One region of the Priestia sp. 53B2 genome, then DNA from elsewhere that is predicted to be linked to it. Evidence: a T-box and tRNA genes for the amino acid it is inferred to sense, from the RefSeq annotation. Region 1 holds a T-box; the other holds one or more tRNA genes.

Region 1 (5,982 bases):
ATTATGCAAGCGAGTAGGCGAAGAATCCCTCGGTAGCTTTCGTAGTTCATCATAATTTCCTTGTTCCTTTAACTGATGCCTTAACTCTGCGTATTTTTCTACAAGTTCTTGTCGTTTCTTTTCTTTTACTATCTTTGATTTTTTAGCCAAATAATCCACTCTTTCTTAAAATATTTCCCTAAATCGTAATCATTACTATTTATATTTTTACATCATAAACTACTAACGAAGTAAATGCAACTAATATTTATAATTCAGGCCGCAGTTTTATGCTGCTAAAAGCTGCCGAAAAAGCATAACAATATCCAATTTCTTTTGTAATTGGATAATTTTTCGTAATGAAAGCCTCTTATATTTCTGCTAGCATATGATCCACGTTAAGAAATAGCAAGGAGGATTTTATTTTTATGATAAAAAAACTAGTGATTGCTATAGCAATGCTTATCCCAAGCTTTGGTGCAGGTTACTCAGCGTTTGCTGCAGCGCCCGCTCATGAACAGCACATTCAAGTAAATAAAAATGATAAGGAACTATTAGCTCGTCTTGTATCAGCTGAAGCCAAAGGAGAGCCGTACGCAGGCAAAGTAGCCGTGGCGACAGTGGTATTAAATAGAGTCGACAGCAGCAAATTCCCGGATACTGTAAAAGGCGTTATTTATCAAAAAGGTCAGTACAGCCCGGTTAGCAACGGTCAAATTAATAAACCTGCAGATAAAGATTCACAAAAAGCTGTAGAAGAAGCAATTAACTTCCAAGGTCAAGGAAAAGGTTCATTATTCTTCTTTAACTCTAATAAAACGGCAGATCAATGGCTGCGCGGAAAACAAGAAACAATTAAAATTGGACAGCATGTATTTGCAAAATAACTAAAAAGCTAATGGTTAGCTATACGCTGCCATTAGCTTTTTTAGTTGTGTACATAACATAAACAGTAGAGTAATATTCACTATTAGAGCATTAGAATGGATTTTAAGAAGAAATAACGTAGCATGAAGTATGCATGAGGAGTTTTTACGTACATGTATATAACAAAATAGTTTCTATGAATTCTCATCCAATATTTACGTGATAAAAAAATAATATGTTAGTATATCATCAATAGTCTCTGTTTTACCCGAAATCACCATTTCGTTTTATAAGCTTTCTTAAGATGTCTCCACGAGCATTTTAGATGGACACGTAGCTTGTGACCGTTTTTTGATATTTTTGTTGCCGGTAGAGGAGTTGAATGAACTGTATATGGGTTCATGAGATTTATCTCGCTTTTCTTCTTTTACCTTTATTGTTACAAAAATTAGTCATAAATCTAGTCATTGATACTACTATGAGTAGGTTGTCAATATTATAATAAAAAACTTTTTGAGCCCAGATATTCCTAAGTAACTTTTCGGGAATTCAAGCATAAAGTAATTCTATAACATTAAAAAATAAAAAAATAACTCTTGACTTTTGTTAAATTTATACACTATAATCGCTTTTAACAACTAATAAACAGTATTTGGCAATGAAAAGGACACGAATTAGATGCTGTTTTCTTCGCAGAGAATAGGGTCACTGGCTGAGAGCCCTTAAGAAATCATCTAATTTACCACCTTAGAGCTATTGCAGGGAACGTGCATAACTGAAACTGCAATCGGTAAAACCGTTATCTTTTTTGAGCGTAAAATACGTGTAGGTATTTTATGGAATTAGGGTGGTACCACGGCCGCATTCGTCCCTTCACTAGGGATGAGTGCGGTTTTTTATGTAGAAAAAATGAATATACAAGCAATGAAAAGGACATGAATCATTTTTAGATTTTCTTTACAGAGAGTAGGGTCACTGGCTGAGAACCCTTAGAAAACGAAATGAATTTACCACCTTGGAGCTGCGGCGGGGAATGTGTATACACTGAAACCGCAACCGGTAAAACCGTTATCTTTTTAAGCGTAAAATACGTATGGGTATTTTACGGAATTAGGGTGGTACCACGGCCGCATTCGTCCCTTTACTAGGGATGAGTGCGGTTTTTTGTTGAATAAAAACATATTGGAGGAATGAACGTGTCAAAACAAATGGAAGCAGAAAAGCGAAATCATCAAAAGTTAGGTCAAGAACTGGAGCTGTTTATGTCGATGGAAGAAGCTCCTGGTATGCCGTTTTTCTTACCTAACGGAATGATTGTTCGAAATGAGTTAGAAAATTACTGGAAACAAAAACATTACAAAGCAGGCTATCAAGAAATAAAAACACCCATCATGATGAAACAGAAACTCTGGGAACAATCAGGGCACTGGGAGCACTATCATGAGAATATGTATTTTTCAAATGTTGACAAACAAAACTATGCGATTAAACCGATGAATTGTCCGGGAGCCATTTTATTGTTTAACAGCAAGCGAAGAAGCTACCGAGAACTTCCGATTCGATACGCAGAGCTTGGATTAGTTCATCGCCACGAGCTTTCTGGCTCTTTAAACGGATTGCTAAGAGTCCGGTCATTCACACAGGACGACGCTCATTTATTCGTAGAACTCAGTCAGATTGAAGCTGAGATTAGCCGCATTCTAGCGTTTATCCATGACTTTTATTCACATTTTGGCTTCGATTACAAAGTGGAGCTATCCACACGGCCTGAAAAATTTATGGGAGATATCGAAACATGGAATCAAGCAGAAAAGTCGCTTCAATCTGTGTTAAGTGAAAAAGGCTTAGACTATCAGGTGAATGAAGGAGACGGAGCTTTTTACGGGCCGAAAATCGATTTTCATATTTTAGATTCCTTAGGTCGCAGCTGGCAGTGCGGAACAATTCAGCTTGATTTCTTAATGCCAGAGAAGTTTGACTGTATGTATATTGGAGAAGACAATAAACCTCATCGTCCCGTAATGATTCACCGCGCTATATACGGTTCCGTTGAACGATTTATGGCCATCTTGATTGAACATTACGAAGGTCAATTTCCTCTTTGGTTAGCTCCTGTTCAACTCAAACTATTGCCTATTGCACTGCCGCATGTGGAATATGCATATAAAGTGAAACACGAGCTGGAGTCACAAGGGTATCGTGTTGAGGTTGATGATCGCATTGAAAAAATAGGTCTGAAAATTCGAGAAGCAGAAATGATGAAAGTTCCTTATATGGCCGTGATAGGAGATAAAGAAGTGGAAAATGAATTGCTTGCCATGCGAAAGCACGGAAAGAAAAATATTGGAACAATAAGTGTTGAAGATTCAGCTGTATACTTGAGTAAAGAAATGAATTCAAACGGAGTTTATTAAAACTATTCACCTTACTAAATAGAAAAATCCGATTTTTTAAGTCGGATAGTGATTCCCTTCATCTTGTCTTACACCAAAATGAAGGGAATATTGAACTAGAAGGGTATAAGATAATATATATCAGCAGTATAACTTTTGCCTTAGACAAACGCCGGTATTTTATAAAAAAATTTATCTTATTCCATTCGAATCGTTTGTGCTGGATGAAGCTGAATTCTCATTAGGTAATTTGCTCACCTTTTGCTGGTCTCGCTTCTTTTTAGAAGGAGAATAAAAAAGAAATTTAAACATAAAGTACACTCCTAAAGCTAACAAAACACAGCCAATAAGTAAGTTAAGCATCTGTTTCCGCCCTTCATATACTTCATTTTTCATCATTATAACACCCGGTAAGATAAAACATTCATCGTTCTGTAAATAATCTCTATGCCAGGAATTTATATCTGAAGATAGTTAGTAAAAAAATTATCTAAAAACTTATAATTTTATTTTTTAGAATATTATTTTCATTCAAACTTATTATGTATAAGCACAATGATAACTGCTTTGTTTAGTTTATAAATCTAAAATATAGTGATGGTAAGAAATCGCTTACAAAAACTCTTGAAATATATATAATGATATTAGTATACTAATAGACAAGTTAGTAATTATTTCTATATAATTACTTCTGTATCTGAAGTAAAAACGCGCAGCCAAATGGGGAAAAATGTCATTTTCAAGTTTTTTAAGGGATGAGTGGCAACAGAGAGGAGAGAGTGCAATGGGAAAACTATTTAAAAAGAAGTCAATCGAGCAATTATTAGAACAAAGTCAAAACAAATCTCTAGTCAAAACATTAGGAGCATTCGATTTGACTCTTCTTGGTATTGGAGCCGTAATAGGAACGGGGGTTTTAGTGTTAACAGGTTTGGTGGCTGCTAATGATGCTGGACCAGCCGTTATTTTTTCTTTTATACTGGCTTCTATTGTATGCGGTTTTGCAGCGCTTTGCTATGCGGAATTTGCTTCAACTATACCTGTATCTGGGAGCGTTTACACTTATACATATGCAACCATCGGCGAAGTGGTAGCACACTTAATGGGATGGACGTTGCTTTCCGTCTATTTATTAACAATGTCAGCAGTAGCAAACGGCTGGTCTTCTTATTTTAACAACTTTTTAGAAGGCTTTGGTTTTTCACTGCCAAAAGAATTAATTACGATCCCTGCAAATGGAGGCCTAGTAAACCTTCCTGCTATTTGTATTACGCTTCTTATTACATGGCTGCTTTCAAGAGGAACAAAAGAAAGTAAAAAAGTGAATAATTTTATGGTGCTTGTTAAATTATTTATTATCCTTCTCTTTATTATTGTAGGGGCTTTTTATGTAAAGCCGTCTAATTGGACTCCTTTTATGCCTTATGGAATTGAAGGTGTTGTGACAGGGGGAGCAGCCGTATTTTTTGCTTTCTTAGGTTTTGATGCCTTATCTACATCAGCAGAGGAAGTAAAGAACCCGCAGCGCAATTTGCCTATTGGCATTATTAGTTCACTGGTGATCTGCACGATTATTTATGTAGCAGTATGCCTTGTTATGACTGGAGTTGTTTCATACAAGGAACTGAATGTCCCAGAAGCAATGGCTTATGTTCTTCATTCAGTAGGGCAAAATGCAGTGGCAGGAGTTATTGCTGCAGGAGCTGTTATTGGAATTATGGCTGTTATTTTCGCCTACATTTATGCAGCAACACGCATTTTATTCTCAATGAGCCGCGACGGCTTGCTGCCAAAAGCATTTGCTAAAACAAATGAGAAAACGGGAGTTCCGACTCTGTCTACTTGGCTAGTAGGGATTATCGGAGCGTTAATTTCAGGATTTATTGATCTAAAAGAACTTGCGAATTTAGCAAATATCGGAGCTCTTTTAACTTTCGGCATGGTGGGCGTCAGCATTATCATCTTACGTAAAACGCATCCAACTTTAAAACGTGGATTTACAATGCCGTTTGTACCAGCTTTACCAATCCTATCCGTATTATCTTGTTTATTTTTAATGATTAACCTTCCTAAAACAACATGGCTGTATTTTAGCATATGGATTGTGCTTGGTATTATTGTGTATATGGGTTACTCTCGTAAACACAGTCGATTAACAAGTAAAGAAATGAAAAAAGCGAGTTAAAAGTAAAAAAAGAGCCTTTCAGCAAAGAAAGGCTCTTTTTTTACTTGTTGTTCGGTTGTTAGACAGTTAGGACGATTGTTCACTATGTTTTTTGCGTGTTTCCACAATAAAAAGACAAGTGCTGATAATAAAAGCCGTTCCTACAAAAATGGCGCCGACCCAAGGAAGTGAAGTAAGTCCCATATGGTTAATAATTACGCCTCCGAAAAAGGCGCCAAAAGCATTTCCTAAGTTAGCAAACGAGTGATTCGAAGTAGAAGCTAAAGCAGGTGCTTCCTGTGCTAAGTTCATAATTTTCACTTGAATACCAGGCATTACAGCAAACGCTGCTGCTCCCCAGAAAAACAGCGTGATAATTGCTGCTGCTGGGCTTTTAACAGTAAACGTAAAAATAGTCAGCACAATACAAAGAAAAGCAAATATACCTACAACCGAAGGCATTAACTTCCAGTCTGCAAGCTTGCCTCCAACAACGTTTCCGAGCGTAACGCCGCATCCATATAATACAAGTATCCATGTAACGCTATGTTCACTTACTCCTGTAACATCTTCAAGAAG
Region 2 (5,982 bases), on a different contig from region 1:
GTACGAGGCATTTCTCCGCTTCATTCAGGATTACTAATGCTTCCGGGTGCGCTGCTAATGGGTGTGATGTCACCGATTACCGGAAAATTATTTGATAAATTCGGAGCGCGTGCACTGGCTGTAACGGGTCTAACTATTACAGCCGTTACGACGTATTTCTTCAGTAACTTAGAGCTTGATACGACGTATACAACGCTCATTACGCTTTACACGCTTCGCATGTTCGGAATGTCTATGGTGATGATGCCGGTTATGACAAACGGATTAAATCAGCTGCCGCAGCGCTTTAATCCGCATGGCACTGCGATGAATAACACGCTTCAACAAGTATCGGGAGCTATTGGTTCGGCTCTTTTAGTAACGGTGATGTCAAACCGTACAGCTACACATGCAAAAGAGCTCGCTCAAGATGCAATGAGCGGAGCAGGAGCAGCTAATGCAACCGCGGCCGGGGCAGCTCAAATGAAAGAACAGATTGGGATGCAGGCAATGGTACAAGGGATTAACGATGCGTTTGCCATCTCAGTAGTACTAGTGGTGGTTGCCTTAATTCTTTCATTGTTTATGAAACGCGCAACGCCGGCAAGTGAAGATGAAGTGATAAAGGAAAAAGCAGGACGCGAGCAGTTTGCTAAATAAAAAAGAAATCCCCGCTGAGACAGCGGGGATTTTTTCAGCTTGTATATCTAAAGCTTAAGCCCATTTTCTTTAATAATTTCCGATAGCCGATGGACGTTTGATCAGCCATAATATGCGCTTCCATCTGCAGGTCTAAAGGCAAGTCTTCAGGCTTTTGGTTTTCAACCATTTCACGGTCTTCGTCAAAGACGCGAAGGTTAAAGTCATACACACCTTCAACGGGAGAATCTTTCTCAAAGTTTCGAGCGATTGGCGCGAATAAACGTGTTTCGCGGGCTGAAATAGGAGAGACTGCATTCATAATCCACAGCTCTGCGCCTTCTGGGAAGTATACTTTTAGCGTAGCTGTAAACGGCGGATAAACATCAAAGACGCGAAGCCATTTAAAATCAGGTGGATTTAAATGCTGCTGTTCTTTGGAATAATTGCTCACCGTGCTCGTATATTCTACATGAAGCCCATAATCTGTGTCGCTTACTTTATATTTAGGCACAAAGGCATTGTTTCGATCGCCAAACGTATCTGTGTGAACCCAAGCAAAATGAGCTACGTCTAAAAACCCTTCCATTTGGCGACCAGCTGATCCCATAATATCAAAGCTCGGACAAACAATTTGCTGAAAGTCAGGGTCCTCCCAAGCATCGAAGTACGGCAAATTATCTTGTTCACCGGTCAGGGAAGTCCAAACTAATCCAAATCGTTCAATAACTGGATAGACGGCCATACACAGGCGGGGGGAAATATTGGCGTCGGGATGAGCTGGAATCGACGTGCATGCACCGTCCGTTGCATAGCGGAAGCCGTGGTAAGGACAGATAATTTCATCATCTTCGACCCAGCCCATGCTAAGCGGTGTGCCTCGGTGAACGCATAAATCACGAGCCGCTACAACTTTGTGTGTGGTACGGTATAGAACTAGATTTACATCTAGTAATTTTACGGACATTGGTTTTTCTGTTACATCACTGCACCGTGCGACGGGGTACCAATACTTGGCGAGCGTCGTCCAATCTTCTAGGCTAAACGTACAGTCTCTTGGGTAGGGAGTTGCCGTTTTTGATTTGGTCATGGTTGGTTGTTGTTCCATCTATTTTCTTCCTTTCTTTTGTAAGCTCTTTTACTAAGGGTAATATAAAAAAAGAAAATTCACACAATTTGTGTGAGGAATTCTAACACAAAATATGGAACTTTGTAGAAAGTGCGAATTTCAGAAGACGCAAATTAGAGAATATACCAATAAAAAAATTTTTAAAAAGCGCTTCCTAAATCAATTTAAACGTGATATAATTTTCCAAGACGCTGGTGTAGCTCAGTAGGTAGAGCACTTGCATGGTAAGCAAGAGGTCGCAGGTTCGATCCCTGTCGCTAGCATACGAAAAAAACCTTCTTTCTTGTTGAAAGAAGGTTTTTTATTTGTGTTGGCTTTAAAATTATTCTCCGAATTATTCTTCCCCGCCTTGTGAAAAATTTAACAGTTTGATAGCCTTATTAGGAAGGTGTGAGAAAACATGTGTATCTTTTCAACTATGTCTTATGAATCATATTTAGAAATATTCTTAAAAGAATGTTTATTGCCTCTAAGTATTGGGTACACGGAACTAGGGGTTAAATTTCAACAGGGAGTGTGAACGATAATTTGATTACGTTTAAGAATGTGTCAAAGCAATATCCAGACGGTACGACCGCCGTGAAAAATATTAATCTAGAAATTAAAGAAGGAGAGTTTTTTGTTTTAATTGGTCCGAGTGGGTGTGGTAAAACAACCACCTTAAAAATGATTAACCGTCTTCATGATATTACCGAAGGAGAACTATACATAAAAGATAAGCTCGTATCGGACCACAACATACATGAGCTACGCTGGAACATCGGTTATGTCCTGCAGCAGATTGCGCTTTTCCCCCATATGACCATTGCTGAAAATATAGCCATTGTACCCGAGATGAAACATTGGAAGAAAAACAAAATCAAAACGCGCATTGATGAGCTGCTTACCTTGGTGGGACTAGACCCAAAGCAGTATCGAAACCGAAAGCCGTCTGAGCTCTCAGGTGGCCAGCAGCAACGTGTAGGTGTAGCACGTGCCCTCGCAGCCGATCCCCCCGTTATTTTAATGGACGAACCCTTTAGTGCCCTCGATCCGTTAAGCCGCGAACAGCTTCAGCAAGATGTTATTAGCTTAAAAGAAAAAATCAAAAAAACATTTGTATTTGTTACGCACGATATGAGCGAAGCGATGACGCTTGGAGATCGTATCTGCCTAATGAAAGATGGGGAAATTGTTCAAGTTGGAACCCCGGAGGAATTCATTCAAAGGCCTAAAAATGAATTTGTAAAAATATTTATTGGAAATCAAGGAAATGCTTTATTTGAGACATTGGATATGTTTGTCAAAGAAAGCGAACAGCCAGACGTAGAGCCTACTGAAGAGCTAGCTTCAACCGCCACTGTTCAGCAGGCAATGGACGCCCTTTACGACCACGAAGCAATAGCCGTGAAAAAAGGGAGCAAACGCATTGGCGTTGTAACGCGCAAAACTCTATTAGCGTTTCTTTCTGATAAAACGAAAGAAGGGGGAACGCTGTAATGAATGCACTAAGCACATTATTAGATCAACGAGGAGATGCACTGTTTCAAGCTCTTCTTGAACACATTCAAATTTCAGTACTGGCTCTTGTTATCGCCGTATTAATTTCAGTGCCGCTCGGACTGTACTTAACGAGACATGACCGCATTGCTGAACCGATCATTGGCGTAACAGCCGTACTGCAAACCATTCCTTCACTCGCTTTATTAGGATTACTAATTCCTCTTGTCGGAATTGGAACCTTTCCCGCGGTTATTGCACTGTTTTTATATTCGCTTCTTCCTATTGTACGAAATACATATACCGGAATTAAAGAAGTGGACCCGTCTTTAATTGAAGCATCCAAAGCCATGGGGATGAACTCGTGGAGACGATTAATCAAAGTAGAACTTCCTCTAGCACTTCCTGTCATTATGGCCGGAATTCGTACAGCAATGGTACTCATTATTGGTACAGCGACAATTGTGGCTCTTATCGGAGCGGGCGGACTCGGAAGCTTAATTTTGCTTGGTATTGATCGAAGTGATAATAGTTTAATTTTATTAGGAGCCATTCCAGCAGCATTATTAGCGCTTATTTTTGATGGAATTCTGCGAACGATTGAACACTCAGCTAAAAAAGGGTCCAAAAAACGCTCGTTTATTATGATCATCGTATTAATACTCATTCTTGTTTCTCCGTTTGCAGCGATGAGCGCAACAAAATCAGACCTTGTTATCGGAGGGAAAATTGGCGCAGAACAAGATATTTTAATTGATATGTACAAAGAATTAATTGAAGATCAAACCGATATGAAAGTAAATCTTCGTTCGTCGCTTGGGAAAACGGTATTTGTATTTGAGGCTCTGCGTAACAAGGAAATTGATTTATACCCTGAATATACGGGCACAGCCATTGTGACGCATCTAAAGGAACAGCCGGACAGCAAAGATGAAACAAAGGTGTACAAGCAGGCAAAAGAAGGATTTCAAAAGAAATTCGGCCTTGTTTATTTAGATCCAATGAAGTTTAATAATACGTACACATTGACCGTAACAAAGAAATTTGCCAAAGAAAATAATCTAACGACCATTTCAGATTTGGCAAATGCAACAGATAAAGTAAAAGCAGGATTTACGCTTGAGTTTAAAGATCGTGAAGACGGCTATGTAGGCATTCAAAAAGAATACGGTCTTACCTTCCCGAATATTAAAACGATGGAGCCGAAGCTTCGCTATCGTGCTGTAGAAAAAGGCGATATTAATATGCTTGATGCTTACGCAACGGATCCTGAAATCAAACAGTTTGGTTTGAAAGTCTTAAAAGACGATCAGCAGTTCTTCCCTCCGTATCAAGGAGCGCCTGTGCTTCGTGAAGATACGCTAAAAGAACACCCTGAACTGAAAAAAATCTTAAATCAATTGGGCGGTAAAATTAGTGACGGAGAAATGCGTGAAATGAACTATCAAGTAAATGCAAAAGGCAAAACGGCTGAAGAAGTCGCTCATCAATTCTTAGTGAAAAAAGAATTAATTAAAGAGTAAAAACGAAGAAAAAAGCTAGGACAAAAGTATGTTAGTTGAAAGAAGATCCGAACGATGAATCGTTCGGATCTTTTCATTTTAGTTGCTTCTAGCAGTTGATTGGAGGGCAAGGCGAAGACTCCTGGTGTAACAAACGATCCATACCCGGTCATTTATGCCATTTGTTCGTCTTCAGATTGGCGTAATTTCTTTATGTCTCAATCTCTTTTACTGTGAGATAAGCGTTAATGAAAGTAGAGTCTTATGAACAAGCTAAAGGTACCGAATTTGTTTTCTGATATAAGGGAGGCGCCGGTGTGAATAGATTTTTTACGTGTGATCCTGTACAACATTCCTTTCAGTTTTTTTCAGCGCACCATCTTGTAACTTTAGCCATTATGGTGATCATAGGAGCATTTATTTTCTTGTGTCGAAAGCAGCTGCGAAAAAAGAGGTTTGTGTTCGTTTTGCTTTCGCTCGTTCTAATTGCTTCAGAAACGGCCTACCAGGCTTGGGAAATCGGATGTCATCAGTGGTCTGCTGAAACTTCCTTGCCTCTTCAGCTCAGTGATATAGTCGTGCTGTTGGCTGCTGTTATGCTGATAACCAAAAGCAGGTTTCTTTTTTATTTTGTGTACTTCGCAGGAATCAGCAGCTCTGTTCAAGCGATGATTACCCCAGACCTTGGCGGCTATGCGTATGCCCAGTTTCGCTATGTGCAGTTTTATGTATCGCATGGCGGTGTGGTACTTGCTTGCTGTATGCTAATTGCTATCTGCAGATATGAGCCGACGTTTCGTTCTTTATGGGTAAGCGTAGTATTTGTTAATCTGTACGGAGGTTTTATCTATGCCATGAATCGTTTACTTGGGGCGAATTATTTATATATGATGAAAAAGCCAGAGCACGCTTCCTTGCTGGATGTTCTTGGACCTCATCCTTGGTATTTAGTATGGATTGAAGGAATCATGATTCTTAGCTTTCTTGTCCTTTATCTGCCGTTTTGGGTACATGAAAAAATTAAAGGTGATAAAAGCAAAGTCAATTTTATTGAAGCAGAGCGATAATACTGGTAGTTTATAAGTGTAAACTACCTCGGATTTCCTGAAGGAAAAGGAAAGAATGACTGAACAAGCCGTGAGAGGCAAGAGTAAAAAATAGAAAAGAAAAAAGCAAGCACAGACATCAGAAGGAGAGTATCAAAATGAAAACACTGGTTATTTTAGCGCATCCAAACTTAGCATCTTCTCGTAT

What was found. The T-box of region 1 lies ahead of thrS (threonine--tRNA ligase). A T-box ahead of a tRNA ligase gene usually reads a tRNA of that ligase, here a tRNA-Thr.
Region 2: it has a tRNA-Thr gene. The T-box ahead of thrS (threonine--tRNA ligase) is inferred to sense a tRNA for this amino acid. The anticodon was not compared.

Annotation. Positions count from the first base shown of each region.
Region 1 covers NZ_JBLZXA010000027.1:555,008-560,989, forward strand. The annotation lists gene rpsN (30S ribosomal protein S14) at 1-150, opposite strand, end outside; gene ACN6NE_RS23350 (cell wall hydrolase) at 408-866, shown strand; T-box leader at 1,496-1,722, shown strand; T-box leader at 1,762-1,990, shown strand; gene thrS (threonine--tRNA ligase) at 2,037-3,260, shown strand; gene ACN6NE_RS23360 (amino acid permease) at 4,024-5,424, shown strand; gene ACN6NE_RS23365 (MFS transporter) at 5,491-5,982, opposite strand, start outside.
Region 2 covers NZ_JBLZXA010000008.1:158,516-164,497, reverse strand. The annotation lists gene ACN6NE_RS04225 (DHA2 family efflux MFS transporter permease subunit) at 1-639, shown strand, start outside; gene ACN6NE_RS04220 (Rieske 2Fe-2S domain-containing protein) at 674-1,726, opposite strand; tRNA gene ACN6NE_RS04215 (tRNA-Thr) at 1,938-2,010, shown strand; gene ACN6NE_RS04210 (ABC transporter ATP-binding protein) at 2,276-3,226, shown strand; gene ACN6NE_RS04205 (ABC transporter permease/substrate-binding protein) at 3,226-4,749, shown strand; gene ACN6NE_RS04200 (YwaF family protein) at 5,046-5,795, shown strand; gene ACN6NE_RS04195 (NAD(P)H-dependent oxidoreductase) at 5,933-5,982, shown strand, end outside.